DNA from 3 places in the Mesorhizobium sp. WSM4810 genome. Region 3 is predicted to be linked to each of the others. Evidence: predicted binding sites of a transcription regulator. Region 3 holds the regulator's gene; each other region holds the start of a gene.
What was found. The regulator PhoB, encoded in region 3, activates phosphate uptake and scavenging genes when phosphate is short. The targets are predictions, from matches to a motif close to TGTCATNNANCTGTCAT.
Positions count from the first base shown of each region.

Region 1: AC0L3O_RS09515 (alkaline phosphatase D family protein) is a predicted target of PhoB. The motif match lies at 7,354-7,370, and genes of this name have one in related genera.
Region 2: AC0L3O_RS11345 (PhoX family protein) is a predicted target of PhoB. The motif match lies at 3,960-3,976, and genes of this name have one in related genera.

Region 1 covers NZ_JBVVQV010000005.1:87,393-97,031, forward strand. The annotation lists gene pdxY (pyridoxal kinase PdxY) at 1-439, opposite strand, end outside; gene AC0L3O_RS09470 (hypothetical protein) at 447-689, opposite strand; gene AC0L3O_RS09475 (LemA family protein) at 851-1,483, shown strand; gene AC0L3O_RS09480 (TPM domain-containing protein) at 1,569-2,396, shown strand; gene AC0L3O_RS09485 (TPM domain-containing protein) at 2,405-3,043, shown strand; gene AC0L3O_RS09490 (GNAT family N-acetyltransferase) at 3,160-3,666, shown strand; gene ppa (inorganic diphosphatase) at 3,779-4,312, shown strand; gene AC0L3O_RS09500 (hypothetical protein) at 4,559-5,152, opposite strand; gene AC0L3O_RS09505 (TetR/AcrR family transcriptional regulator) at 5,198-5,797, opposite strand; gene AC0L3O_RS09510 (MFS transporter) at 5,880-7,163, shown strand; gene AC0L3O_RS09515 (alkaline phosphatase D family protein) at 7,442-9,010, shown strand; gene AC0L3O_RS09520 (hypothetical protein) at 9,268-9,543, opposite strand.
Region 2 covers NZ_JBVVQV010000006.1:89,448-99,086, forward strand. The annotation lists gene AC0L3O_RS11330 (ABC transporter permease) at 1-481, shown strand, start outside; gene AC0L3O_RS11335 (MarR family winged helix-turn-helix transcriptional regulator) at 644-1,135, shown strand; gene AC0L3O_RS11340 (GNAT family N-acetyltransferase) at 1,132-1,812, shown strand; gene AC0L3O_RS11345 (PhoX family protein) at 1,903-3,891, opposite strand; gene AC0L3O_RS11350 (hypothetical protein) at 4,096-4,434, shown strand; gene AC0L3O_RS11355 (phosphatase PAP2 family protein) at 4,552-5,253, shown strand; gene AC0L3O_RS11360 (helix-turn-helix domain-containing protein) at 5,453-5,722, shown strand; gene AC0L3O_RS11365 (SulP family inorganic anion transporter) at 5,845-7,566, shown strand; gene AC0L3O_RS11370 (CHAD domain-containing protein) at 7,612-8,559, opposite strand; gene AC0L3O_RS11375 (CYTH domain-containing protein) at 8,556-9,029, opposite strand; gene AC0L3O_RS11380 (CerR family C-terminal domain-containing protein) at 9,121-9,639, shown strand, end outside.
Region 3 covers NZ_JBVVQV010000005.1:354,599-364,237, forward strand. The annotation lists gene pstC (phosphate ABC transporter permease subunit PstC) at 1-860, shown strand, start outside; gene pstA (phosphate ABC transporter permease PstA) at 853-2,466, shown strand; gene pstB (phosphate ABC transporter ATP-binding protein PstB) at 2,479-3,294, shown strand; gene phoU (phosphate signaling complex protein PhoU) at 3,330-4,037, shown strand; gene phoB (phosphate regulon transcriptional regulator PhoB) at 4,054-4,743, shown strand; gene AC0L3O_RS10885 (ROK family protein) at 5,013-6,260, opposite strand; gene xylF (D-xylose ABC transporter substrate-binding protein) at 6,525-7,565, shown strand; gene AC0L3O_RS10895 (sugar ABC transporter permease) at 7,707-9,026, shown strand; gene AC0L3O_RS10900 (ATP-binding cassette domain-containing protein) at 9,120-9,639, shown strand, end outside.

The DNA of each region.
Region 1 (9,639 bases), 270 kb from region 3:
CGGCAATCGGCATCAGCCGGTCGCGCATGGCAATGGCGGTCGTCTCCGGCACATAGAGCCCGCCCGAATCGCCCATCACCGGGTCGCAGATATAGACAGCGTCCGGCGTCTTCGCCTTGACCGCGCCGACCAGCGAGGCGACGGCGTCGGCCTGGCCGCCTTCGCCGAGATAGCCGGACAGCACCGCGCCGACCTCGCCCAGCCACGGGGCGCGCTCGAGATCGGCCATCAGCGCCCTGAATTGATCGAGCGGCGGCACGATGCGCGTCGCCCGTCCATGGCCCGGATGCCAGGGCAGGATGACGGTCGGCACCGCCCACACCGGAAAGCCCAGCGTCTCCAGCGCAAAGACCGCGGCGCGGTTGCCGACCGAGCCGCGCGCGACATGGCTGGAAATAACGATAACCGCGCGCGGCGCGTCGTATTCTTCGGTGCTCACGAGGTTCCTAACCCTGGATGATGAAAAGCACGAGCCAGATCAACAGGCCAATGCCGACAATGAGCCCCAGCGCCCGGCCGATGCGCGTGCCCCAATATTCGATCGGGTCCGCCCGGTCGGCGTCTGCAGCAGTGACGTCATCGCGCGCACCCTTCGCGGTCCGCGCAACGGACGAGGCCGGGTCGGTTTCACTTGCCACGCGCTCGATGATGCGGCGCGATTCGTCGTCGCTGTCCTGGCGTCCCGCCATGGCTATGCCCTGTTTTCGCAGCGACTTTAACCTGTTCGCCCGGTCAATCACAGGGCCTGAGAGTGAATGCCAAAGCACCAGCAGCGCCCCAGGTTGAGGTCATGTTCTTGCGCGCGGATTGTGGTAATGCTTCGCCCGTCAGTCTTGTTGAGGGATTTTCCATGCCTGCCCTTTCCTCCCCTTTCGTCTTCCGCAACCTGCCGGCCTTGCTGATGATGGCGATCGTGCTGCCGCTGCTGGCCGGCTGCGGCTACAACACAATTCCGACGGCGGAGGAAAACGCCAAGGCCGCATGGAGCCAGGTGCTGAACCAGTACCAGCGCCGCGCCGATCTCATTCCCAACCTGGTCGAGACGGTCAAGGGCTATGCGGCGCATGAGAAGGATACGCTCGATGCCGTGGTCGAGGCGCGCGCCAAGGCGACGCAGGTGACGGTGACGCCCGACACGCTGAGCGATCCGGAAGCGGTCAAAAGATTCCAGGACAGTCAAGCCGGCCTGACCAGCGCGCTGTCGCGGTTGCTGGCAGTGGTGGAGAATTATCCCGACCTCAAGGCCAACCAGAATTTCCTGGCGCTGCAGGCGCAGCTCGAAGGCACCGAGAACCGCATCTCGGTCGCCCGCCGCGACTATATCGAGGCGGTGCGGGAGTATAATCTGACGCTGCGGACCTTCCCGTCGGTGATTTGGGCGACCCTGTGGTTCCGCGACAATCAGCCGTTCGCCAACTTCACCATCGAGGAAGACAAGATGCAGACGCCGAAGGTCGATTTCGGTACGCAGCAGGGCGGGTGATCGGCGCTTAGCGAGCGCAGTTCCATTGACCTTGTACTCCGTCCCACCCCCCTCTGTCCTGCCGGACATCTCCCCCTCAAGAGGGGTGGGACGGAACGCAAGCCCTGCATTCCTGCCGGTTGCTCTAGCCCTTCTCTACTTAGCCCTCTTCCTCCCCCTCGCCACCCTTGCCGCCGAATTGCCTGCCCTGACCGGGCGGGTCGTCGACAATGCCGGCATCATCGACGCCGCAACCGAGGCGGCGCTGACCCGCAAGCTTGCGGATTTCGAGGCCGAGAGCTCTGACCAGATCGTCGTCGCGACGCTTCTTGGCCTCGACGGCGAGGAAATCGAGCCCTACGCCAACCGGCTGTTCCGCGCCTGGAAGCTCGGCCAGGCGGGCGAGGACAATGGCGTGCTTTTGCTGGTCGCCAAAGACGACCGCAAGATGCGCATCGAGGTCGGCTACGGGTTGGAAGGCACGCTGACCGACCTGCACACCAGGCTGATCATCGAAAACGACATGGTGCCGGCCTTCCGCGCCGGCGATTTCTCCGGCGGCATAATGAAGGCCGTCGACGACATGGTCATGGTGCTGGAAGGCAATCCGGAAGAGCTGGAAGCGCGCGGGACCCGCAACCAGCAGCCGCCGTTCAACACCGACGATCTGTTCTTTGCGATCTTCATAAGCATCTGGGCGATCATCTTCTTCGGCAGCATCGCCGCCTCCATCCTGCCGCCGATCTTCGGCCGGAAGATCGGCCCCGGTCGCTATCGCTGGCTGGGCATGATTTTCGAGCCGGGCCGGCAATCTTCTGGCGGCTGGTCGTCCGGCGGGGGCGGCTGGTCGTCGGGCGGAGGCGGCTCAGGCGGTGGCGGGTTTTCGGGCGGCGGCGGCTCGTCCGGTGGCGGCGGATCTTCAGGAAGCTGGTGAGACACGACATGGCAACTCGACCGATCAGCCCCGAGGATCATGACCGCATCGCGAAAGCGATCCGCGTCGCCGAATCGAAGACCGACGGCGAAATCTACTGCGTGGTCGCCTATGCCAGCGACGGCTATTTCTTTCCGGCGGCCTTCATGGCGACGCTGGCGATGCTCGTCGTCAGCCTCGCCGTCAGCTACGGGCTGGAAGCGTGGTGGCTGTCGATCCGCGTGCCGCATTTCGTCATCGCCCAGCTTCTGGCGATGGCCTCGATGCTTGTGCTGTTGTGGGCGCTGCCCGGCTTGCGCATCCACCTGGTGCCGAGACGGCTGCGTTACCAGACCGCGCATGCCAATGCGATAAAGCAGTTCCTCGCCCGCAACGTCCACCGCACCACGGCGCGCACCGGTGTGCTGGTGTTCGTTTCGATCGCCGAGCACTACGCCGAAGTGATCGCCGACAGCGGCATCGACAGCCGCGTCGGCCAGGATGTCTGGGACGGCGTCGTCCGCGACCTTACCGCGCATGCCCGCGACGATCGTCTCGCCGACGGCTTCATCAAGGCGATCGAAGCGACGGCTGCGGTGCTGGCCGAGCATTTCCCGGTTTCTTCCGGCGACAGCAACGAACTCGACGACCATCTGGTCGAAATCTGAGTCGCTACGAACGGTTTTTTCAGCACTCAACGGCACGTCTATCGTCTGTGCGAAAGCTTGGGAGCCGCTGACCGGACTCTTGCAATCGGGCGATGCGGGTTTATGGTTAACCAATCATGAAGACGCTGAGCATCGACATCAGGAAAGCCGAGCCGCGCGACGCAAGCGCCATCGCCGACGTGCATCTGCTGGCCTGGCGCGGCGCCTACTCCGGCATCATCCCGCATCGCACGCTGACATCGATGATCAACCGCCGCGGCGCCGACTGGTGGGCGAACGCCATCCGCCGCGCCGCCACCGTCCTGGTTGTCGAGATCGGCGGCAAGGTTGCCGGCTACGCCACGATCGGCAAGAACCGCGCCCGCGAGCTCAAGCAGCAGGGCGAGATCTACGAACTTTACGTGCGCCCGGAATATCAGGGCATCGGGCTCGGCAGCCGGCTATTCTCGGCAGCACGGGCGCGACTGGCAGACCACGGGCTGAAAGGCATGGTGGTGTGGGCGCTGGAGGACAACCAGAACGCGCTCACCTTCTATGCCGGCGCCGGCGGCCGCGACGTCGCCGAGGGAGTCGAGGTTTTCGAGCAGAAGGCTCTGAAGAAGGTCGCCTTCGTCTGGGAGTGACGGCTCGATACCCCTCTCGCCAGCACCCTCAGCCGATTTCAGTACCATTCGCCGCATTGCACCATGCGCCGCTGCCCGCTATCGGTTTCCAATCGAAAGAGGGACAAAAGCCATGCGTATCGAAGCCATCGCCATCGGAAAGAACCCGCCGGAGGACATCAACGTCATCATCGAGGTGCCGATCGGCGGCGAGCCGATCAAGTACGAGATGGACAAGGAGGCCGGCACGCTGTTCGTCGACCGCTTCCTGCACACCTCGATGCGCTATCCCGGCAATTACGGCTTCGTGCCGCACACGCTGTCGGGTGACGGCGACCCGATCGACGTGCTGGTCTGCAACACGCGGGCGCTGGTGCCGGGTTGCGTCATCAATGTGCGGCCGATCGGCGTGCTGGTGATGGAGGACAATTCCGGCCTCGACGAAAAGATCATCGCGGTGCCGTCGCCCAAGCTTACGCTGCGCTACGAGAACGTCACCGAATACACGCACCTGCCCGACATCACCCGCCAGCAGGTGCAGCACTTCTTCGAGCACTACAAGGATCTCGAACCCGGCAAATGGGTCAAGATCGAGGGCTGGCACGACGCCGCCTACGCCAAGAAGATGATCGTCGAGGCGATCGAACGGGCCAAGGCAAGCAAGTAGCCCAGCGCCTGAAATTTGCGGGCAAACTTCAGGCGTAGCGCCGCCCCTCATCCGCCTGCCGGCACCTTCTCCCCGTGAACGGGGAGAAGCCCGCTGACCTCGACCTTGGCGCCCATTCAGCAACGGTGGTAATTGGCGAAACCATTGATGGCTGCGTCTTTCTCCCCGTCACTATACGGGGAGAAATGCCCGGCAGGGCAATGAGGGGCAGCGCTGACCGACGTTACTTTTCAATGCGACGCGCTCCTAATTATCGACGCGGCCGAAAGCGGGTGCGTTGCCGATAACCACACGCTTGTCCTTGCCGCAGGCAAAGGTCCGCGCCTTCTCGTCGGCGAGCTTGCGTGCCTGGTCGTTGGCGCCGGGGTTGCCGGTGGCCAGCACCAGGCCGACGGTGCAGCCTTCATAGGTCTCCGGTTGGCCGACCTTGGCGACGATCAGCACGTCGGTCGGTTTGTTCTCCACCTCGGGATTGCTGATCGAGCGCCGATGAATGACCGCAAACGGGACGGCGCGATCGCCGTTCGTCTCGATGCGCCACTCGAGTTTGGATGCCGCCGAGTTGAAGGCGACAAAACTTTCCCAGACTGGGGTCATGTTGCTGGGCGGAAAACCATAAAACAGCGATTCCCGCGCGTCGTCGTAGGCGATCAGCACCGGGTAGCCGCGATAGCCCGAACAGGCGAGACTGGCCCAGTCGCCGTCGCCTTCCTCCGCTTGCGCGTAGGTCACGCAGTCCTTCTTCCAGTCGAGATCGGTGTAGGCGCTGGAAATGGCGCCGGCCCGGGCAGGCTGGCAGAGGCCGGCGAGGGCAAGCGGGATCAGCAAAAGAGCACGCATCGCGGGCAACTCCGTTTCGGGGCTGCCGCACGGTATCGTCAAACGCTATTTCTTCAAGCTCGCTTCGATCAGCAGGTCGGCATTGCTGGCCACAGACTTCGCCGGTCCGCCGGCCCCGAACAGCTGGCCACTGATATAGGCGCCTTCGATCAGAAGCAGCAGCCCGTCGCCCAGCGTATCGGCGTCGCCGGCACCCATTGCCGCCGCCATGGCGCGCAGGCGTCGGCGCAATTCCTGCTTGTTGGCCTCGCTCACCACGCGGGCCGGGTGGCCACGTTCGGGATATTCGACGGCCGCATTGGTCATGCCGCAGCCGCGATAGTCGGGCTTTTGCGTGCGCTTGCCGATGCGGGTCAGGAAGGCGGCGATCTGCGCGCGCGGATTGCCGGGATGGGCAGCCACCGCCGCGTCGAAGCGGGCCCAGAACTCGAGGTCGTATTGCCGCAGATAGGACGCGGCCAATTCGTCCTTGGAGGGAAAGCTGCGATAGAGGCTGGGCTTGGTGACGCCAGCGCGCCGCACGATCTCGTCGACGCCGATCGCCCTGATGCCTTGCCGGTAGAACAGGTCGCGGGCAACGCGAAGGATTTTTTCGCCCGCGCGGGGCCGTTCATCCGCTTTGATCGTTGGCTCAATGCTTTTCATTCTTGGACGTGCCGTTGCCTGCTTGACAATGTTACCGATCGGTACGTATGCTCCCATGCATTGAAACGTACCGGTCAGTAACATGATAGCTCGATCCCGCCCGTTTGGCCAGCGCTATGCTTTCGTCGTGGTGGCCGTCATTTTCCTGTGCCTGCTGATCGCGGCGGGCCTGCGGTCGGCGCCGGCCGTCATGATGCTGCCGCTGGAGGAGAGTTTCGGCTGGCGGCGCGATGTCGTCTCGCTCGCCGCGGCCATCGGCATCTTCCTCTACGGCCTGACCGGGCCGTTTGCCGCGGCACTGATGGAACGGATCGGGCTGCGCCGCACGCTGCTGGCGGCGCTGGTGCTGATGTCGGGCTCGACGGCGCTCAGCCTGTTGATGACCCAGCCCTGGCACCTGCTTCTCACCTGGGGCGTATTCTCCGGCGTCGGTTCCGGCGCGGTCGCCACGGTGCTCGGCGCCACCATCGTCAATCGCTGGTTCAAGACCAATCGCGGCCTGGTGATGGGGCTGATGTCGGCCTCGGCCGCCACCGGCCTGCTGGTGTTCCTGCCATTGCTCGCCGCGCTCGCCCAGTCGGGCGGCTGGAAGCCTGTCGCCATCGCCATTGCGGTCGCCACCGCCTGCCTGGTGCCGCTGGTCTGGCTGCTGGTGCCGGAACGGCCGTCCGCGATCGGCATGGTGCGCTACGGCGCGGACGTCGACGACGTGCCGCCGGTTGCGCCGGCCTCGCAGGGCAATTTCCTCACCCACACGTTCAGCACGCTGCGTCGTGCCGCCGGCACGCGGGTGTTCTGGTATCTGTTCGCCACTTTCTTCATCTGTGGCTTCACCACCAACGGACTGGTCGGAACGCACCTGATCGCGTTTTGCGGCGACATGGGCATCGGCCAGGTGCAAGCCGCCGGCCTGCTGTCGCTGATGGGCATCTTCGACCTGATCGGCACGACGCTGTCGGGCTGGCTCACCGACCGTTTCGACCCGCGCAAGCTGCTCGGCGTCTATTATGGCATCCGCGGCCTGTCGCTGATCTATCTGCCTTATTCCGGCTTTTCGTCGACCAGCTTGATCATCTTCGCCGTGCTCTACGGATTGGACTGGATCGCCACCGTGCCGCCGACGCTCAGGCTGTCGAACGAGGCGTTCGGCGACCGCAGCGGGCCGATCGTCTTCGGCTGGATCGTCGCCGGCCATCAGGTGGGTGCAGCGGCGGCTGCCTTCTTCGGCGGCACCATGCGTGAATTGCAAGGCAATTACGAACTTGCCTTCCTCATCGCCGGCATGACGGCAATAGCCGCAGCCTGCATCTCGCTGTTGATCAACACCAGCCGTCCGGCCTTCGAGCCGAACCCGCAGGCGGCTTGAGCTGTGACGGCCGAGCGCTAATCTCCCCCTTGAGGGGGGAGATGGCCGCGAAGCGGCCAGAGGGGGTCGGTCCGACCGGGCTCGGCCCCTTATCGCCGACGCAGGAGGTTGGCGCTCCACGCGACACGACCCCCTCTGTCGCCTTCGGCGACATCTCCCCCTCGAGGGGGAGATTCGCCAGCCTGTTGATCGTCAGAAAACCTTCATGGTTTCGAGATGTGCGTGAAACATTGAGGCTGGACCTTGGCGGCGACGTTTAAGCCATCCAGGAGACAGCCATGAACAAGATTTCGCGCCGCGCTTTTGTCACGTCGGCGAGCGCCGCCGGCCTCGTCGGCGTATCGGGCCTCGCGCTTCCCTATTATTCGCGCGCCAATCAGCGGCCCGCCTTCACCCATGGCATCCAGTCGGGCGATGTCGACGCAACCAGTGGCGTGGTGTGGACGCGGACCGACCGCCCTTCGCGCGTCATGTTCGAAGTCTCGTCGACCGAGAATTTCGCCAATCCCTTGCGCCTTGCGCCGCTCGATACGTCGCCGGCCAGCGATTACACCGTAAAGCGGCTGCTCACCGACCTCACCTCCGACCAGGACATCTTCTACCGCATGGTCGCGGCCGATCTTGCCGACATCAACGCCGTCTCCGAGCCGATCGTCGGCCGCTTCCGCACGGCGCCGGCCTCGAAACGCGACATCCGCTTCGCCTGGTCGGGCGATACCGCCGGCCAGGGCTGGGGCATCGACGACACCGGCATGAAGACCTATGCCACGATCGGCAAGCATACGCCCGACTTCTTCCTGCATTCCGGCGACACCATCTATGCCGACGGCCCGATGAAGGACGAGGTCGAGCTGCCCGGCGGCAGCAAGTGGAAGAACAAGGTCCTCATCGACGAAAAGCGCAAGGTTGCCGAGACGCTGGACGAGTACCGCGGCCAGTGGAAGTACAACATGATGGATAAGAACGTGCTGGGGCTAAACGCCATCTGCCCGACCTTCTACCAGTGGGACGATCACGAGGTGGTCAACAACTGGTCGGATTCGAAGAACCTGAGCGCCGACGACCGCTACTCGGAAAAAAACATCCATGTGCTGGCGGCACGCGCGGCACGTGCCTTCCACGAGATGACGACGATCCGCTACGAGCCGTCGGAACCGGGCCGCGTCTATCGCAAGATCGCCTACGGGCCGCTGCTCGACGTGTTCTTCCTCGACATGCGCTCCTATCGCGGCGCCAACGGTCCTGGCATGCAGGATACGGTGACGCCGCAATCGCGCATCCTCGGCGAACAGCAGATGAAGTGGCTGAAGCGCGAACTGGCAAACTCCAACGCGACCTGGAAAATCATCGCCGCCGACATGCCGCTTGGTCTCGTCGTCTGGAACGACGCCACCAACAAGGCCGGCGCCGAGGCCGTCAGCAATGGCGACAATGGCCCGGCCAAGGGCCGCGAACTGGAAATTGCCGACCTCCTTCGCTACATAAAGAATGCCGGCATCACCAACACCGTCTGGCTGACCGCCGACGTGCACTACACGGCGGCGCATTACTACAATCCCGACAAGGCGCAGTTCCAGGACTTCAATCCGTTCTGGGAATTCGTCTCGGGTCCGTTACACGCCGGCACCTATGGACCCAATGATTTCGACATGACCTTCGGCCCGGAGCTGAAATTCATCAAGGCGCCCACCGCCGAGCAGGGGCAGAACCTGCCACCCTCGGCCGGCCTGCAGTTCTTCGGCCTCGTCGACATCGATGGCGCCACTGAACAGATGACGGTGCGGCTGATGGATCGCGACGACAATGAACTCTACAAGGTCACGCTCGACCCGGTGCATTCGGCGTGAGGGGACTGGGTCACTTTGTATCAATCCTGGGTGACGTCGCGCTGCCCCTCATGGCCCTGCCGGGCATTTCTCCCCCTAAACGGGGAGAAAGTGGCCCGCATCGAAGATTTCGCTAATCGCGAACGTTGCAGAAGGAGAGCCGACATTTCGCGCAGCGGGCTTCTCCCCGTTTACGGGGAGATGAGGGGCTGCGCCGGCGTTGGCAAAACTTCAGGAAGGGTCGATCCGACCTTTCCGACAATGTGCGGAAAGCAGTCCTAATCCGGATAGCAAACGGTCGGAATATTGGGCCAAACAGCGCTGTCGCAGTTGGCGGCCTCCTGCCTTTGCTTGAAGGCGGCGCTGACCGGCCCGGTCACCACCGGGTCGACGCCATCGGGAGCGTCGGCAAACAACTGCTCCGCCGTTCGGGTGTCGGACGGCGGGGCAGGCTCCTTCGACGTCGCGGCCGACTGTGCCACGCCTGCCGCAAGCAGAACGGCGAGCGCAGCCCATGCAAGGATTGGCCGGTATCTGATGCCCGTTTTGCTCATGAAATTTGAACTGTCCCGACCGTGAAAGGTTCCGCTTTGGTTAATAATTCAATTTCACACCAAGACGCTTAAGATTTGGTGACCATCTATTTGGTG
Region 2 (9,639 bases), on a different contig from region 3:
GGCGCCGGTGTCCTATCTGGAGATCATCATCGCTTATGTCGGGGGTGCGGCGACCAAGTCGATCATACTCGGCCTGATCATCCTGGGGACCGCGTCGCTGTTCGTGCCGCTGACCATCGAGCATCCGTTCTGGATGCTCTCCTTCCTGGTGCTGACGTCGGTGACCTTCAGCCTGTTCGGGTTCATCATCGGCATCTGGGCGAAGAGCTTCGAGCAGCTGCAGCTGGTGCCGCTGCTGATCATCACGCCGCTTACCTTCCTTGGCGGCAGCTTCTATTCGATCGACATGCTGCCCGGCACCTGGCGCACGGTGACGCTGTTCAACCCTGTCCTTTATCTGGTCAGCGGCTTTCGCTGGAGTTTCTACGGCAAGTCCGACGTCTCGATCGGCATCAGCCTCGGCATGACCGTGGTTTTCCTGCTTATCTGCATAGCGATCGTCGCGTGGATTTTCAGGACCGGCTACCGGCTGCGGAACTGACTGAACGGCCTGCCCAGGCGACGCAGCGCCAGCATCCGAGCGATGTTCCCGACCCAAGACGACCAAATCTGGTGACGACGCTTGAAAGCGGCCGTGCGATGGCGGCGCTTGATTTCCATATAATGTTATATATCATGTTATCAATTGCCTGGCAGGTTGATTATGGAAGACGTCATAAGGTCCCTTGGCTTCCTGTGCCTGGGCAGCAGGCTGAAGCGTATTGGCGAGCAATTGCAGGCGGATACGCAGCGCCTGCTCGACTGCCTCGATGTGCCGGTTCAGTCGAGCCAATACCCGCTGCTGGCTGCGCTCGACAGGCTGGGCCCGCTGCCAGTCGGGGAACTGGCGCAATCCCTCGGGGTCGCGCAGCCAGGTGTAACGCGGAGCGTGTCGCTTCTGGCCGAATTGGGACTGGTCGAGGTCAGTCCATCGGATGATGACCAGCGGCGCAGGATTGTCTGCCTTACCCTGCACGGCCAGCGGCTGGCCGATATTGCAAAGCACGACGTCTGGCCGCGCATCGAGAATGCCGTCGCGGATCTGTGCGCGGATCTTTCTGGGCCGCTTCTTGATCAGCTGGCCGCCATCGAGGACGGCCTCGCCGCGGCGCCTCTCGACCGTCGTGTAAAGAAGCCGGAAGGTGCCGCGCAATGAAACACCTGCTTGACCGTCCCGTGTGGAGCGCGCTTCGGACGCGACACCACGCCTTCGCGCAAGGTGACGACCTCGCCATGCGGTATCGGCCCTCGATAGCTCCGTTCGCTGCCAGTGCCGCGGACGATGCGGAAAGCCTGCAGGCGCTCGGAAAACTTGTCTCCCCAGGCGAGAGTGCGATCCTGCTTCAGGTGGACGCCATTGCTCTGCCCGCGGAACTTTCGGCGACTTCGACCGCGCCCGGGGTTCAGATGATTGCCGAGCGGCCATTGCAGATGGTCTCCGACGAGCGCGTGCAACGTCTGACGCGGGACGATGCAGCTGAGATGCTCGCCTTGGCATTGGTGACCAAGCCCGGCCCATTCACGCTCGAAGCCTTGAGCCTCGGCGATTTTTGGGGTGTGAAGATCGAGGGCCGACTTGCGGCGATGGCCGGCGAACGCATGAAGCAACCCGGCTATACCGAACTTAGCGGGGTGTGCTCACATCCGGAATTTCGAGGCGGTGGCCTGGGCAGGCTGCTGTCGCTGTTCGTGGCAAACCGGATAGCGGCGCGCGGCGAAGTTCCCTATCTCCACGCCTATGCCAGCAACACCACGGCCATAGGATTATACGAGTCCATTGGCTTCAGGTTGAGAAGCATGATGAACGTGGCCGTGGTTCAGCGCGCAGAATGAGCCCATCAGGCGCATTCCCGCGCATCAGGAAAAGGAAGGATTTCGTATCGACGAAATCCTTCCTTGGCGCTGCTAGCGCCTTGCGGCGATTCAGACCGCGATCTTGCCACCGCCCTGTTTGGTGATGGCGACGACCGACGGCCGCACCGGCATATCGGGCTTGAAGTCAGGCCAGCGGGTCGATAGGTCCTCATAGTAGGAGGGACGGCCAAAAGCCTCCCAGTCCTCGCCGACATCGGCCGGATGCTGGACCGCGACGAAGGCGGTCTGGTCGTCGGGCGTGAACAGCGGGCCGCAGAGTTCGGCGCCGATCGGCACGCGGAAGAATAGCTTCGAGGTCGCCCGCGCCTCGCCTTCGGTGTCGACCGCCCACAGGCCATCGGTGCGGCCGGTCGCCTTCGGGCCCTGGCCATCGGTCGAGACCCAGAGCCGGCCGGCCGCATCGATGGCGCAATTGTCCGGCATGCCGAACCAGCCATTGGCGGTCGTTGCAGTCGAGAAAGTAGCGCCGACTTCGGCCACCGAGGGATCGCCGCATTTCAACATGATTTCCCACTTGCCCTTGGTGGCAGTAAAATCGCCACCGTCCTCGACAATCTCGACGATGTGGCCGAAGGCGTTTTCGGCGCGCGGGTTGGCGGCGTCGACCTGCTCCGTCTTGCGCTTCGAATTGTTGGTCAGCATGACGTAGACCTTGCCGGTCGTCGGGTGGGGCTGAATATCCTCGGGGCGGTCCATCTTGGTGGCGCCGAGAAGATCGGCGGCAAGCCTTGTCCCGATCAGCACGTCGGCCTGGCTGGCAAAGCCGTTCTCGGCGGTCAACGGACCCTGGCCGTGAACGAGCGGCAGCCATTCCAAGGTACCGTCCTCGGCGAATTTGGCGACGTAGAGCGTGCCGTCGTCGAGAAGATCCATGTTGGCGGCGCGGTCCTCGGCGTTGAACTTGCCGGCCGTGACGAATTTGTAGGCATAGTCGAAACGCTCGTCGTCACCTTGGTAGAACACCACACGGCCATCCTTGGCGACGATCGATTCAGCGCCCTCATGCTTGAAACGGCCCATGGCAGTGCGCTTCCGCGGCACCGAGGTCGGATCGTTGACGTCGACCTCAACGATCCAGCCGAAGCGATTCGGCTCGTTCGGCTCCTTGCCGATATCGAAGCGGGCGTAATGCGCAGCCCATTCATAGGAGCCGTCGGGAATCCCCAGGCGCTTGTAGTTGGCGGCTTCCTTGTGACCTTCCTGCAGCTCGCCCGAGAAATAGCCGTGTATGTTTTCCTCGGCCATGATGTAGGTGCCCCAGGGCGTGACGCCGCCGGCACAATTGTTGACGCTGCCGAAGACCTTCGTGCCGGTCGGATCGGCACTGGTCTTGACCCGGTCGTGGCCGGCGACGGGGCCGGACAGCGCCATCTCGGTGTTGGCGGTGATGCGGCGATTGAGCTTGCCGTCGCGCACCACCTGCCATTTGCCTGATACCTTGCGAATTTCGACGATGGTGCCGCCATGCGCGGCTATCTCGATATCGACCTGTTCCTTGCTCAGTGGGGCCTGCTTGGCCTCGCCATCGACGATGCTGACAAGGCCCGGGAACATCAGATGCGGATTGGTGTACTCGTGGTTGACCACCAGCAGGCCGTGCTCGGCCGAGCCGTCTATCGGGAGATAGCCGACATAGTCGTTGTTGTAGCCAAACTGTCTTTCCTGGGCCTGCGCCGACTGTTTTGTCGGATCAAATTCCGGCGAATCGGCAAACAGCGGATCGCCCCAGCGCAACAGCACGTCGGCGTCGTAGCCGGCAGCGACATGGTGCTTGTCGTCGACGCCTGCCTCGACCTCGTCGAAACTGAAGACCGAGCCGCCGCCGGCGCGGGCATCGTCGGCGAGGATCAGCGCGAGCGGGCTGACGGTGGCGGCGATGGCGGTTGCCGCGAGCGATCCCTGCAGAAAACCACGGCGCGAGAATCGCGCGGCGATGATTTCGCCCATCGTCCGGTTGTCAGTGGGATTGGTTCCTGGCCCATCGTTTTCCTCGAGCAGGCTGGTGCGGAAATGGGCGTCGGGGCGATGTTCAGTCATGGGGGCGTGCCTCTGGCTCTTTGGGATGGCTGGAGCGTGTTGCTTGACTGACCGCGTATCGCCAGCAGATCACAGTTTGATGACGTTGCCGACCAATTTCCAGCCCGATTTCATGTCTTTGATCAGGCCGCTTGACCGCGACCGACGCTTCCGAAACAAGATCTGCGGCAGGCGCGCAAGCACGGCGTCAGGAGGAACAAAAAAGTGAGTTTCTGGGGACTAGGGCAGCTCGGCATTTCGACAGTGATCTTCCTGCTGGCGGCGACGGCGGCCAAGCAATGGGGGCTGGCGCCGAGCCTCGGCAAGATCGTTCTGACTCTGGCGCTCTATTCAGCGGGCAATCTGATCATGCTGAGGCTGATCCGTGAATTCGGCATGTCGGTGTCGTTCAGCCTGTCGGCGGTGATCCAACTGGTGTCGGTGAACGTGGTGGCACTGGTGTTCTTCGGCGAGCGCGTCAATTCGTTGCAGGCGACCGGCATCGTGCTCGCCGTCGCAGCGGTGGCGCTGATCACGCTCGGACCCTATCTGCAAAAACTGTAGTTGCGCATGACCCCGAAAATCGGAAACGATTTCGGAAAGGATCATGCGCCAAATAAAGTGCTACAGCGTCCTTTGCGCGTCCAAAAGGACGCGCGGCGCTGTAAGACGATTGGCCCGATGAAGAATACCGCAAACAAGCTGCTCAACTGGATCGAATTCCCGGTGCTTTTTTCCGGACTGGTCATCGCCGGCGGGCTGTGGGGGTTCGAGGAACTGATGGAGGTGGCGCGGGACACCACGCCGCACGCCTTCGACACGGAAATCATGCTCGCCTTCCGCGAAGCGGGCCAGCCCGACAATCCGATCGGACCGCCATGGCTGGAAGGGGCGATGCGCGACATTACCAGCCTCGGCAGCGCCATCGTGCTCGGGCTGATCACAGTGGCGGTGATCGTCTATCTGCTGCTGATCCACAAGCCGGGAGCAGCGTTTCTGGTCTTCGTCGCGGTGGCGGGCGGGCAGGCCCTGTCGAGCACGCTGAAGCTAGGAATCGATCGGCCGCGCCCCGACCTGGTCTCGCATCTCGCCGACGTGGCGACGCTTTCGTTTCCAAGCGGCCATGCGATGCTGTCGGCGGTGACATATTTGACGCTGGGCAGCATGGCGTCGCGTTTCCTGCCTGGGCGAACGACCAAGATCTATGTGCTGGCACTTGCCGTGCTGACAGCACTGCTCGTCGGCATCAGCCGCGTCTATCTCGGCGTTCATTGGCCATCGGACGTGCTGGCCGGCTGGTGCGCCGGCTTCGCCTGGGCGATGCTGTGCTGGCTGGTCGCATGGGCGTTCCAGCGATGGCGCGGGCAGACCACCGGCGCCTGAACCGCCCGTTCCGAACGACGCTGCGCCAATTCTCCTCTAAGTTGCGGCGGCTGGGGCGTGCTGGCCCAGCGGGCGCGCAGGCTCGCCTAGATGCAAACGGCCTGGTGTGCACATGTCTGACATGTGCATGATGATGCTTGATCCATCACAATGATGGTATTATACATGGAATGCAGACTCAGACGGGGGTTTTTAGCCGATGATCACTGCCGCGCAGATGCGCGCCGCAAGGGCTCTGGCCGGCATCGATCAGAAGACGCTCGCCGAGCGCGCCGGGGTTTCGCTTCCAACCATTCAGCGCATGGAAGCGAGCGACGGCGTGGTCAGGGGCGTGGTCGATACGCTGATGAAGGTCATCCAGGCCCTCGACCGGGCCGGCGTGGAGCTGATCGGCGAGAACCAGGCCAGCGAGCGCGGCGGCAGGGGGGTGCGCCTCAAGCCGGTCGTGCCGCAGAACCCGCCAGGCTGAGCCGAAATAGAGTCGCGACGGCGACCGCCGACAGTCCTGCCGACGATCCCGCCGCCTGCTTGGTTTTATGCGTGGCCGCTGTGCACTTTTTGGCGGCATGCATCAGGAGCGGAAGGCAGTCCATGCATCGAACCCAGCGGGCAATTCATCAACCGGCGCAGCCGACATTTTCCGAACTGTTCACGCCGAAGCTGGCGACGGTGCTGCGCGAAGGCTACACATCAGAGCACTTCAAGGCCGATGCCATCGCCGGACTGACCGTGGCCATCGTGGCGCTGCCGCTGTCGATGGCGATCGCGATCGCATCGGGCGTGTCTCCGGAGCGCGGGCTCTACACTTCCATCATTGGCGGTTTCCTCGTCTCGGCTCTGGGCGGCAGCCGTTTCCAGATCGGCGGGCCGGCGGGCGCCTTTATCGTGCTGATGGCGGCAACCGTGGCACGGGTCGGCGTCGACGGGTTGCTGCTGGCGACGATGATGGCCGGCGTCTTGCTGCTCGTCATCGGCTACCTCAGGCTTGGCACCTACATCAAATTCATTCCTTATCCGGTGACCGTCGGCTTCACCGCCGGCATCGCCATCATCATCTTCTCCGGCCAGATCGTCGAGCTGTTCGGGCTAAAACTCGCCGGCAAAGAACCTGGACCGCTGGTGCCGAAGCTGATGGCGATCGGCGAGGCGGCCGGCACGATCAATCTCGCCGCCACCTTCGTCGCTCTGCTGACCATCGTCGCCATTGCCCTGATGAAACGGTGGCGGCCGAAATGGCCCGCCATGCTGATCGCCATCGGTCTGGCGTCGCTTGTCGTGGCGCTGTTTTCTCTGCCTGCCGAAACGATCGGCACGCGCTTCGGCGGTATCCCGCGCAGCCTGCAAATGCCGGCCTTTCCGCCGATCAGCTTCGGCAGGATGATCGACGTCCTGCCGGACGCCCTAGCCTTTGCGCTGCTCGGCGCGATCGAATCGCTGCTGTCGGCGGTGGTCGCCGACGGCATGACAGGAAGGCGGCACCGCTCCAACTGCGAACTCGTGGCGCAAGGCTTCGCCAACATCGCGTCCGCCCTGTTCGGCGGCATCTGCACCACCGGCACCCTAGCCCGCACCGCGACCAATGTGCGAGCCGGCGCGCATGGACCGGTCTCGGGCATGATCCACTCGGCCCTCCTGCTTGCCCTGATGCTGGTGGCGGCGCCGCTGGCCAGCTACATCCCGCTTGCAGCCCTTGCCGGCGTGCTGGCGGTGGTGTGCTGGAACATGTTCGAGAAGCAGGCCTTTGCCACGCTGCTGCGTGCCTCGCGCGGCGACGCGCTGGTGCTGATGGCGACTTTCCTGATCGTCATCTTCCGTGATCTCACCGAAGGCATCGTCGTCGGCTTCGCGCTGGGCTCGATCCTGTTCATCGACCGCATGGCCAAGAGCATTGCGGTTGAGCCGGATCAGGGACTGGTGCAGGACGATGTCGCCGACAGAACCGGCGCCGCCAGCGCATACGATTCCAGCGAGGCCAGCGATGCCGACACCGTCGTCTACCGGATTTCCGGCGCCTTCTTCTTCGGCGCCGCCTCGACCGTCGCCACGGTGCTGGACCGCATCGCCGACCAGCGCAAGAACTTCATCCTCGACTGCTCGGCCGTGCCATTCTTCGATTCAACGGCGGCCAACGTCATCGAGAGCGCTGCCCACAAGGCGAGGCGCGCCTGCGTGCGCTTCATCATATCAGGCGCTTCGCCGCAGACACGCCGCATGCTGATCAACCACGGCGTCAAACGGCCGCTGGTGACATACGCCGCCTCGATCAGGGACGCGCGAGCGCAGTTGAAGAATGCCGCGCCGGGAGAGGTCTAACCCTCTCCTCATCGTCAGCGATGTCGGACGGACGCAAGCACCGCGTCAGGCAGCGGCGCCGGGCGCGCTGGCGTCTTCGTGCGGCGCGGCGGCCAGATCGGTGCGCGCCTTGCGCGCGAGTTTTTTTGTCGAGCGCCTGGGCCTGTCGCCGAACAGATCGGCTGCCGCCGCAAGACAGGTCTTTTTCAGGCTTTTCTCCGAGCGCTTCAACAGCTTGCTCGGCAGTCGCGTTTCCTGGGGAGAGCCGAGCGGCCGGTCGTGGGCCTCGAGAAGCGTGCGCAAGACGAACACATCATGCAGTTCGCCCAGCTTTTCGCCAAGTTCGTCGACCGCCTTGCGCCGTGCCTTGATCGGCGTCGGCCACAGCCTTCCAAGCAGCGACAGATGCATGCCGTGAGTCTTTGCCGCCTTGCGCAGATCGTGGAAATCGTCGGCATCACCGCGGGAGCCCGCCTTGTCCAGCGCCTTTCTGGCGCGACGCAGAGTGATGCGGGCGCCTTCGGCAAGCACATCGGCGGCCTGTTCAGGCTGGTCGAGCAAGACCAGAGTATCGATGCGGCTGATGCCATCCTCGCAAGCGGCAGTCGCGGCAGCTATCGCGGCGCCGAGGCCAACTCCACCATGCAATTGGTGCTGGCGCGCCACCAGCGTGTCGCGAACGGCATCGAGACCGCCGCCGGCGCTTTGCTCGGGAAAGTTTTTTGCCAGCCGGTCGATGGTTTCAACCAGCGCGGTCGCCTCGCGCGGGCCGGCAAGCAGGGCAGCCACCTCTCGGTAGCATTGGTTCTCGGTACTGCAAAATGTTTCGTCTCCGGGACGGACCAGGCGCAGCAAGGCACGCACCTTCTTCAGCCGCCTGCGGCATTTGTGCAGCGCCTGCTCCGGCCTGTCATGCGCCGCGTCCAGATGGACGAGCGCCTTGCCGATCTCCTCAGCGAGGATGCGCCTGACCTCGCCGGTCAACGGCAGGCGCGGATCGATGCGATAGCTCATGCGGCGATCTCCGGAATCCCCTCGAGGGCGAGCGACGCGTTGTAGAACCTGTGCTCGCCGGTGACTTCGCGGCCGAGCCAATCTGGCAGCATTTCGCGCTGCACGTCCTGCGGCGTCTCAAGCTCGGCGACCACCAGACCGCTGAGCATCCCGCCGAAGACATCGACTTCATAGAGATGGCCGCGATGCCTAACATAGTGGCGTGTCTTCTCGATGACACGACCGATTGCGAAGGCCAGCATCTCTTCCGCATCCGCCAGAAGGATCGGATATTCGAATTCGTCGCGTTCGCGGGCCTTGCTGCCGAATTTGAGCGTCAGCTTTGCCGAGGCGCCGTCGTTGATACGCACGCGGACCGAGCGGTCCGGCGCGGCAACGAGATAGAACTGGCGAATGCGGATGTCCGCTTCGACCAGATCCCGCCAGCCATCGCCGGAGACCAGGAACTTGCGCTCGATTTCCTTGACCATGGCTCCACACTAAAGCGCGTGCGGATGGAGATGGCAAGGTGGAGATCGGCAAGGCTTGACTTTAATCATTCGATTGATTAAACTGCGGATCATCAGCAAACCGACAAACGCCAAAATTCCGCGCCGCGAGGCATCCCCCGCCGAGATGACGCGCGCGGCACTTGTTCGCGCAGCGCTGAAGCTGTTCGGACGCCAGGGTTTTGACGGCACCTCGACGCGCGAGATCGCGGCTGAGGCCAGGGCCAATATCGGCTCGATCGCCTATCATTTCGGCGGCAAGGAAGGGCTTCGCACCGCCGCGGCCGACTATATCGTCGACACGATCCAGACCATTGCCGGCCAGGCGATCGGCAATCTGCAGGGCTCAAGCGAATCAGAAACGGGCGAACCAGAAACGGGCGACCCCGAAGCGGCGCGGGCACAACTGTTCACCGCGCTGGAGCGGATGGTGGCTTTCATCGTGGCAAGGCCGGAGGCCGGCGAGATCGTGCAGTTTGTCCTGCGTGAGCTGTCGCATCCGACGGCGGCACTCGACCGCATCTATGACGGCGTGTTCGAGCCGACGCATCGCCGGCTCTGCCTGATCTGGGAGCAGGCGACGGGCGAGGCG
Region 3 (9,639 bases):
CGACGATCGGCATCGTCCTGTCGCTGATCTTCGAGTCGCTGCGGTTCTTCCAACAGGTGCCGTTCTACAAGTTCCTGTTCGGCACGCATTGGTCGCCGCAGAGCGCCTTCACCGGCGCGGGAGCGGAGGCCGGGGCGGTCAACGAGAACATTTTTGGCATGGTGCCGCTCTTTGCCGGCACGTTGCTCATCACCTTCATCGCCATGCTGGTGGCTGCGCCTATCGGGCTGATGGCTGCGATCTACCTTTCGGATTACGCCTCCAAAAGCGTCCGCGCGGTCGCAAAGCCGGTTCTGGAAATCCTCGCCGGCATTCCGACCGTCGTCTACGGCTTCTTCGCCGCGCTGACGGTTGCGCCCTACTTCCGCGGTATCGGCGAAAGCCTGGGCCTCAACGTCGCGTCTGAATCCGCGCTCGCCGCAGGCGTGGTCATGGGTATCATGATCATTCCCTTCGTTTCCTCGCTTTCCGACGATGTGATCAACGCCGTTCCGCAATCCCTGAGAGACGGTTCCGCGGGCCTCGGCGCGACCAAGTCGGAAACCATCCGCAAGGTGGTCCTTCCCGCTGCCCTTCCGGGCATCGTTTCGGCAATGCTGCTTGCCGTCAGCCGCGCAATCGGCGAAACGATGATCGTAGTCATGGCGGCGGGGCTGGCGGCAAACCTCACGGCAAATCCGCTCGAAGCGGTCACCACCGTGACCGTGCAGATCGTGACACTGCTTGTGGGCGACCAGGAGTTCGACAGCGCCAAGACGCTTGCAGCCTTCGCACTCGGCCTGGTGCTGTTCTGCATCACGCTTACCCTCAACATCGTCGCTTTGCGCGTCGTCCAGAAATACCGAGAGCAATATGACTGATGCGATCTCGTCATTCGGCGCCGTCGGACGGCCGGTCAGCGTTCATACCGACGATGCCGCGAAGGCGCGGCTGAAGGGCCGCTACCGCACGGAAAAATGGTTCAAATGGCTCGGCGCCGCAGCTGTCGCGTTGGCCGGCTTGTTCCTTGTGCTGCTCCTGTCGACGATCGTCACGCAGGCGATTCCGGCGCTGCGGCAGAACTATGTGACGCTGCCGATCGATCTTTCAGCGGCCAAGGTCGACCCGGCGAAACTCGACGAAGTGAACTACGACGCCATCGCTCAGGAAGCGCTTACGGCAAAATTTCCGGATGTGAAGAGCCGCCAGGACAAGCGCCTGCTGCGCGGGCTGATTTCCACCGGCACAGGCGTGTTCCTGCGCAAGGATATTGCGGCTGATCCGGGGATGCTCGGAGGAACGGTGGACTATGCGGTTCCAGTTGACGATTTTGCCGACCTCTATCTCAAGGGTTTGCTTGCCGACGTCGGTTCGGACGAAGCGATTTCGACAAGCGTCACGCCTTCGGAAACCAGCGGCGACATCGATCTGACCTTCGGCGACGATGCCATGCTGGCGCTGGCGCGCGGCCATGGTGCGACCGAGGGCGAAAACGGCATGTTTACGCTGACGAGCGGCGCGTCGTCGCTGCTGGTCGCGTTCAATGGCGGCACGGTCAAGCTGACCTCGCTGTCGTCTGCGGCCAACGGCACGGTGATCGCAAAAGGCACGGTGATCGAGGCGCTGGACAGCACGGCGCCCGCCGCGAGCGGCCAGGCATTCCTGCGCGTCATCGAGACGCCGGAAGCATCGCGAAAGATTTCGGACAAGGTGATCGTCTGGCTCGACACGCTGAAGAGCGCCGGCCTGATCGAAAGCCGGTTCAACTCGATCTTCTTCTTCACCGGCGCAAGCCGCGAGCCGGAATTGGCTGGTGTCTGGGGCGCGGTCGTCGGATCGTTCCTGACCATGATCGTAACCCTCGCAATCGCCTTCCCGATCGGCGTTTCAGCGGCGATCTATCTTGAGGAATTTGCGCCCAAGAACCGGCTGACGACGATGATCGAAGTGAATATCAACAATCTGGCGGCGGTGCCTTCGATCGTCTTCGGCCTGCTTGGACTTGCCGTATTCCTGAATTTCTTCGGCATGCCGCGCTCAGCCCCGGTGGTCGGCGGCATGGTGCTGGCGCTGATGACCCTGCCGATCATCATTATCGCCTCGCGCGCTTCGCTGCGCGCCGTGCCGCCTTCGATCCGCGAGGCGGCGCTTGGCATCGGAGCGTCCAAGGTCCAGACCGTATTCCATCACGTCCTGCCACTGGCGATGCCGGGCATCATGACCGGCACCATCCTCGGAATGGCGCATGCGCTCGGCGAAACCGCGCCGTTGCTGATGATCGGCATGGTCGCCTTCATCGTCGACATTCCCGGCGGCTTCACCGATCCCGCGACGATCCTGCCGGTGCAGATTTTCATGTGGGCGGATTTCCCGGAAGCGGGGTTCCAGCAGAAGACTTCGGCGGCGATTTTGATTTTGCTGGTGTTTTTGGTCATCATGAACGCCATCGCGGTGATACTGCGCAGGCGCTTCGAGCGGCGCTGGTAAGGAGTAGAGGATATGAACATCATGACGGAAGCCGGCGTCGAGCAGAAACTGAGCAGCGCAACCAACGCCCCTTCGATCAAGATGAAGGGCGAAAAGGTCTCTGTTCACTACGGCGAGAAGCGAGCTCTGTTCGACGTCGATCTCGATGTCCGCGAGCATCAGGTGACGGCGTTGATCGGGCCATCGGGCTGCGGCAAGTCGACGTTCCTGCGTTGCCTGAACCGAATGAACGACACCATCGATATCGCGCGGGTGAGCGGCAAGATCACGCTCGACGGCGAGGACGTCTACGATCCGAAAATCGATGTCGTCGAGCTGCGAGCTCGCGTCGGCATGGTATTCCAGAAGCCGAATCCGTTTCCGAAGTCGATCTACGAAAACGTCGCCTACGGTCCGCGCATCCACGGCCTGGCCAGGAGCAAGGCCGAGTTGGACGGCATCGTCGAATCGAGCCTGAAGAAGGCCGGCCTGTTCAACGAGGTCAAGGATCGCCTGCTCGAGTCGGGTACCGGACTGTCCGGCGGACAGCAGCAGCGCCTGTGCATCGCGCGCGCCATCGCGGTGTCGCCGGAAGTGATCCTGATGGACGAGCCCTGTTCGGCGCTCGATCCGATCGCCACCGCCCGCGTCGAGGAACTGATCGACGAACTGCGCCAGAACTATACGATCGTCATCGTCACCCATTCGATGCAGCAGGCGGCGCGCGTGTCGCAACGCACGGCGATGTTCCATCTCGGCTATCTGGTCGAGGAGGGCGCGACCGACAAGATGTTCACCAACCCCGACGACAAGCGCACCCAGGACTACATCACCGGCCGGTTCGGCTGAGCGGTCCGGCGAATTTCGAACACGAGGACAGCACCATGGGTGAACACACCGTCGCATCTTTCGACGAGGAACTGGAGCACATCGACCGGCTGATCCGCGACATGGACGAGCTCGCCGCCGCAATGGTCGCGGCCTCGATCCGCGCGTTGCTTGCGTCGGACAATGCGATGGCGCAGCGCGTCGTCTCGGACGACGCCATCATGGATGCGCGGCAGCGCGAACTCGATGACAGCGCCATCACGCTGATCGCCAAGCGGCAGCCGATGGCGCAGGATCTGCGCGCCGTGGTTGGCGCAATCCGCATGGCGGGCGATCTCGAGCGCATCGGCGATCTGGCCAAGAACATAGCCAAGCGGGTCAGCGCAGTCGGGCAGAGCGCGACGCCGCGTAATCTGTCGCACGGTATCGACGCGATGGCGGACCTCGTTCTTGTGCAGCTGCGCGGCGTGGTCGAGCACTATGTGTCGCGCGATGCCGGCGCGTTGAAGGAACTGCGCGCCGACGACCAGAAGATCGACGTGAAATACACGGCGGTTTTTCGCGAGCTCCTGACCTACATGATGGAGGATCCGCGCAACATCACCGCCTGCACGCACCTTCTGTTCTGCGCCAAGAATCTCGAGCGTATCGGCGATCACGTCACCAACATCGCCGAAAACGCCTACTTTGTCGTGACCGGGCAGCAATTGCCGGCGGATCGCCCGAAGCTCGACGAAACGACGATGTCGGCGCCGGCGACATGACAGGAGTGACCGGCCGATGATCGCGCCGCGCATCATGGTGGTGGAGGATGAAGAGCCGCTGGGCGTCCTCCTCCGTTACAATCTTGAATCCGAAGGCTATCAGGTCGAGGTGGTGACGCGCGGCGACGAGGCCGAAATCCGGCTGCAGGAAAACGTGCCCGATCTTTTGGTGCTCGACTGGATGGTGCCGGCGGTTTCCGGCATCGAGCTTTGCCGGCGCCTTCGGGTGCGCCCCGAAACCGAGCGGCTGCCGATCATCATGCTGACCGCGCGCGGCGAGGAGAGCGACCGGGTGCGCGGCCTTTCGACCGGAGCCGACGACTATCTGGTCAAGCCGTTCTCGACACCGGAATTCATGGCCAGGGTCAAGGCGCTGCTGCGCCGCGCCAAGCCGGAAGTGCTGTCCAGCGTGCTCAAGGTCGGCGACATCATGCTCGATCGTGAATCGCACCGGGTCTATCGCAAGAAGAGCGAGATCCGGCTCGGGCCGACCGAATTCCGGCTGCTCGAATTCATGATGCGCCACCCGGGCCGGGTCTTCTCGCGCAGTCAGTTGCTCGACAATGTCTGGGGCGAGACGATCTACATCGACGAGCGCACGGTGGACGTCCATGTCGGCCGGTTGCGCAAGGCGGTCAACAATGGTCGCATGCCCGATGTCATCCGCACCATCCGCGGCGCCGGCTATGCGATCAGGGAAGACTAGCTAGGGATGTGCTGATATTCAGGTGATGCCGGCCTGCGAACGGCGGCTTCCTGCGCTTACCTACAGCGCCGCGCGCCCTGTTGGGCACGCAAAGGACGCTGTAGAACTTTGATTTTGCGCACGACCTTTCCGAAATCGATCTCGATTTCGGGGTCATGCGCGGGCTCACGTACCCAAAAGTACGCTCCGCTCCGGTTCTCGGAACCCACCATTCTCGACTCGGCCTGACCTGAATCTCAACACACCCCAAGTCGCGACCCGGGAATCCTTCAAGCCACGTTCTTTCCGACCGAGCCGGCTCGTGCCTGGATGCTCGGCGCGAAAATCTCCTGGTCGACGAAGCTTAGCGCCCGCATGGCGCAACCTTCGCGGATCAGCGGCAGCTCGTTCGGCTCGGTGTCGAAGGAAATCGAACCCGAATGCTGGCCGCCGGCGGTCTGGGCGATGGCCTCGCGCAGGGCCGGCTCGATCAGGTCGAAGGCGGCAGCGCTGGCGCCGACCATGGCCACCGGCGCCGGATCGATCAGCGCAAACAGGCTGCCGAGCCCGAAGCCGAGCGCCTCGCCGGCCTTGCGGTAGGCTTCGCGCTCCGGTCCGTCCATCTCGCGCGCCCGGGCCGCCAAGGCCCGCATGTCGGCGTCGCTGACATCGGCGACCGGCTCGGCGTTCTCGCTCAACAGCCTTGCGTTGCGCCAGATGGCGTAGTTGCCGGCATAAGCCTCGACGCAGCCGCGCCGCCCGCAGCGGCAAAGCGCGCCGCCCGGCCGATGGATCATGTGGCCGAATTCGCCGCCTGAGGAGTGGGTGCCGGTGAACAGCTCGCCCTTCAGCACCAGCCCCATACCGATGCCGTGCGAGAGCAGGATGGCGATGAAATCGTCGCGGTAGCGATCCGGGTGGCGCCAGCGCAGCGCCACGGCCATCATGTTGCAGTCGTTCTCCATGATGGCAGGGATGCCGAACTCGCGTTCCAGAATGTCGGCGAAGGCGATGTTCGTCTGCGGCGTGATCGGCGACCACAACATGGCGCGCGCGTGGGAATCGGTGATGCCCTGGATCGCCAGCGCGATGCGGGCGACGCTTTGGACATCGAGGTCGGGATCTTCGAGCCGGCGCCGGACGATGGCGACACATTCGTCGATCAGCGCGTCACGCGACATGGTCAGCGTGTCCAGCCGGCGCTGTTCCTCGGCGACCACTTGCCCGGCATAATTGATGACGGCGACCGACAGGAAATTCAGCGACAACACGACGGCCAACACCGCAGCGGCTTGCGGATTGAGGCTGAGGCCGACCTGCGGCCGGCCGCGTTTCAACGAAACCGTCTCGCTCGCCTTGCTCTCGGCCAGGATGCCTTCCTGGATCAGGTCGGCAGAGATCGCCGATATGGTCGAATGGCTGAGGCCGGTGGTCGCGGCGATCTCGGTCCGCGACGGCTGGCCTGCCCGGCGCACGGCCGAAATCACCATCGCCCGGTTGCGCCGGCGCAGATCGTCATGACGGATTCCCACCGACATTTTTTTTTCCTCCTCATTGCCGCGGCCGCTCATGAATCGGAAGCCGTCGGTATGCCGGACAAATACTGGCAGAAGCAGAAGGGGCTGTCATTATTTATTCCGAGCCTCGAAAAAAAGCCCGACAGGACGTCAAAATCCATCAGAATTGGTGTTGACAGTGCTTCGGCGTTGGACCAGTATTTTTTCGAGGCTCGAAAAAATAGAGCCTTTGTGCCGGCCTTCGGGCCAGTTGGTCGCGCCCTACGCGGCGCAGGGAGGAATATCATGAAGAGATTCGCAGCCGCCATTCTGGCGGGGGTCGCCATGTCGCTGACGCTCGCGTCGGCCGCGCAGGCCAAGGACAAGGTCATTGGCGTTTCGTGGTCGAACTTCCAGGAAGAGCGTTGGAAGACCGACGAAGCCGCCATGAAGGCGGCGATCGAGGCCGACGGCGACAAATATATCTCCGCTGACGCACAGTCCAATCCAGGCAAGCAGCTGACCGACGTCGAAAGCCTGATCTCGCAGGGCGCCAACGCGCTGATCATCCTTGCGCAGGATGCCTCGGCCATCGGTCCGGCGGTGCAGAAGGCGCTGGACGAAGGCATTCCGGTCGTCGGCTATGACCGGCTGATCGAGAACAAGGACGTCTTCTATCTGACCTTCGACAACCAGGAAGTCGGCCGCATGCAGGCCCGCGAAGTGTTCAAGGTGGCGCCGGAAGGCAATTACGTCTTCATCAAGGGCTCGGGCGCCGACCCTAATGCCGATTTCCTGTTCGCCGGTTCCATGGAAGTGCTCAAGGATGCCATCGACAGCGGCAAGATCAAGAATGTCGGCGAGGCTTATACGGACGGCTGGCTTCCCGCCAACGCCCAGAAGAACATGGAACAGTTCCTGACCGCCAACGACAACAAGGTCGATGCGGTGGTTGCCGCCAATGACGGCACCGCCGGTGGCGTCGTCGCGGCGCTGACGGCGCAAGGCCTGGCCGGATCCGTCCCGGTTTCGGGCCAGGACGGCGACCATGCCGCGCTGAACCGTATCGCGCTCGGCACACAGACCGTATCGGTGTGGAAAGACGCGCGCGAGCTCGGCAAGAACGCCGCCGAGATCGCCTCGCAGCTGGCCGACGGCAAGCCGATGACAGACATTGCCGGCGTCAAGGATTTCACCACGCCGGGCGGCAATGTCGTCAAGTCGCTGTTCCTGACGCCGGTTGCCATCACCAAGGACAATCTCAACGTCGTCATCGACGCCGGCTGGATCAAGCAGGAAGAGGTCTGCGCCGGCGTGGCGGCGGGCACCGTCCCGGTCTGCAACTGATCCGCCTTCGCCAAAAAAACCTGAAACGCCGCGGCTTCACGCCGCGGCGTTTTTTTCAAAAGAGTTGTTTTTCCGCGTCTCGCGGGTAATTTCTAAGCTGCTTCCGGCATCCGCGGCAGACGGCAACGGTGGGAGGACATCATGACCGACACGACTTCCAACACGCCGGTTGCTGATCGGGCGCGTGAATCCGAGCTCAGCCCCTTCGGCCGCTTCCTCAAGGCGACCGAGCTCGACATACGCATGCTCGGCATGGTCGGCGCGCTGCTGATCATCTGGGTTGGAATCCACATCCTGTCGGGCGGGCTGTTCCTCACGCCGCGCAATCTCTGGAACCTGTCGGTGCAGACTTCCTCGGTCGCGATCATGGCGACCGGCATGGTGCTGGTCATCGTGATGCGCAACATCGATCTTTCGGTCGGCTCCGTCGAAGGCGTCATCGGCATGGTGATGGGCGTTGCGCAGGCAGAATTCCTCATCCGCGTCATGGGATTCCAGCTTGGAAATCCCTGGATATGGGTCATCGCACTGGCTGCCGGCGTGGCGCTCGGCCTCATGATCGGCGCGCTTCAGGGCTTCATCATCGCCTATCTCGAGGTTCCGGCCTTCATCGTGACGCTGGGCGGCCTGCTGATCTGGCGCGGCATGGCGTGGCTGATGACGAGCGGGCGCACCGTCGCGCCGCTCGATGCCACGTTCCAGCTGATGGGTGGCGGGCCGCGTGGCTCGATCGGGGCGACCGCGAGCTGGATCGTCGGCATTCTCGCCTGTGTGGCCGTCGCCTTGATGCTGCTCAACGGCCGGTCGCAGCGCAAGCGCTTCAAGTTTCCGTTGCGCCCGGTCTGGGCGGAGAGCCTGCTTGGTGTTGTCGCCTGCGCCGCCATCCTCGGCGCCGTCTGGATCGCCAATTCCTACCCCTGGCCGATCGGCATCGTTCGCCAATACGCCCAGCGGAACGGCATCACCATCCCCGAAGGCGGGCTGTTCCTCGCCCATGGCATCGCCATACCGGTGCTGATCGCGGTCGCAGTCGGCATCGTCATGACCTTCATCACCCGGCGCACCCGTTTCGGCCGCTACGTCTTTGCCATCGGCGGCAACCCGGAAGCGGCGGAACTCGCCGGCATCAACACGCGCTGGGTGACCATGAAAGTGTTCATGATCATGGGCGTTCTGGCCGCGATCAGCGCGGCAATTGCTTCGGCCCGCCTCAATGCGGCGACCAATGCGCTGGGCACGCTGGACGAACTCTTGGTCATCGCAGCAGCCGTCATCGGCGGCACGTCGCTGGCCGGCGGCTCCGGCACGGTGCTCGGCGCCATGCTGGGCGCGCTTCTGATGCAGTCGCTGCAGTCCGGCATGGTGTTGCTCGGCATCGATTCGCCGCTTCAGAGCGTCGTCGTCGGCGCCGTGCTGGTCGTCGCCGTCTGGCTCGACACCGTCTACCGCAAGCGGGTCTGAGCATGATCCCGAGCCGAAGGTCCGAATCAGCGAAAAGTGGACATCCGTTTCGGTCCAGCATCATGCTCGGCAAAACCATGGAAAGGAACGATCATGGCTGACACGACTGCTCCCACGCCACTGATCGACATGCGCAACATCTCGATTGCCTTCGGCGGCATTCGCGCCGTCGACGATGCGTCGATCGACCTTTTCCCGGGCGAGGTCGTGGCGCTGCTCGGCCACAACGGTGCGGGAAAGTCGACCCTGATCAAGATCCTGTCCGGCGCCTACAAGCGCGATTCGGGCCAAATCTTCGTCAATGGCGAGGAGGCTTCGATCGCCAATCCGCGCGACGCCAAGAAATACGGCATCGAGACGATCTACCAGACGCTGGCGCTCGCCGACAATGTCGACGCCGCCGCCAACCTGTTCCTCGGCCGCGAGCTGATGACCGGCTGGGGCACGCTCGACGATGGCGCCATGGAGGCCGAGGCGCGCAAGGTGATGGGCAGGCTCAATCCCCGCTTCCAGCGTTTCAAGGAGCCGGTGGTCAAGCTTTCGGGCGGCCAGCGGCAGTCGGTGGCGATCGCGCGCGCCATCCTGTTCAACGCCCGCATCCTGATCATGGATG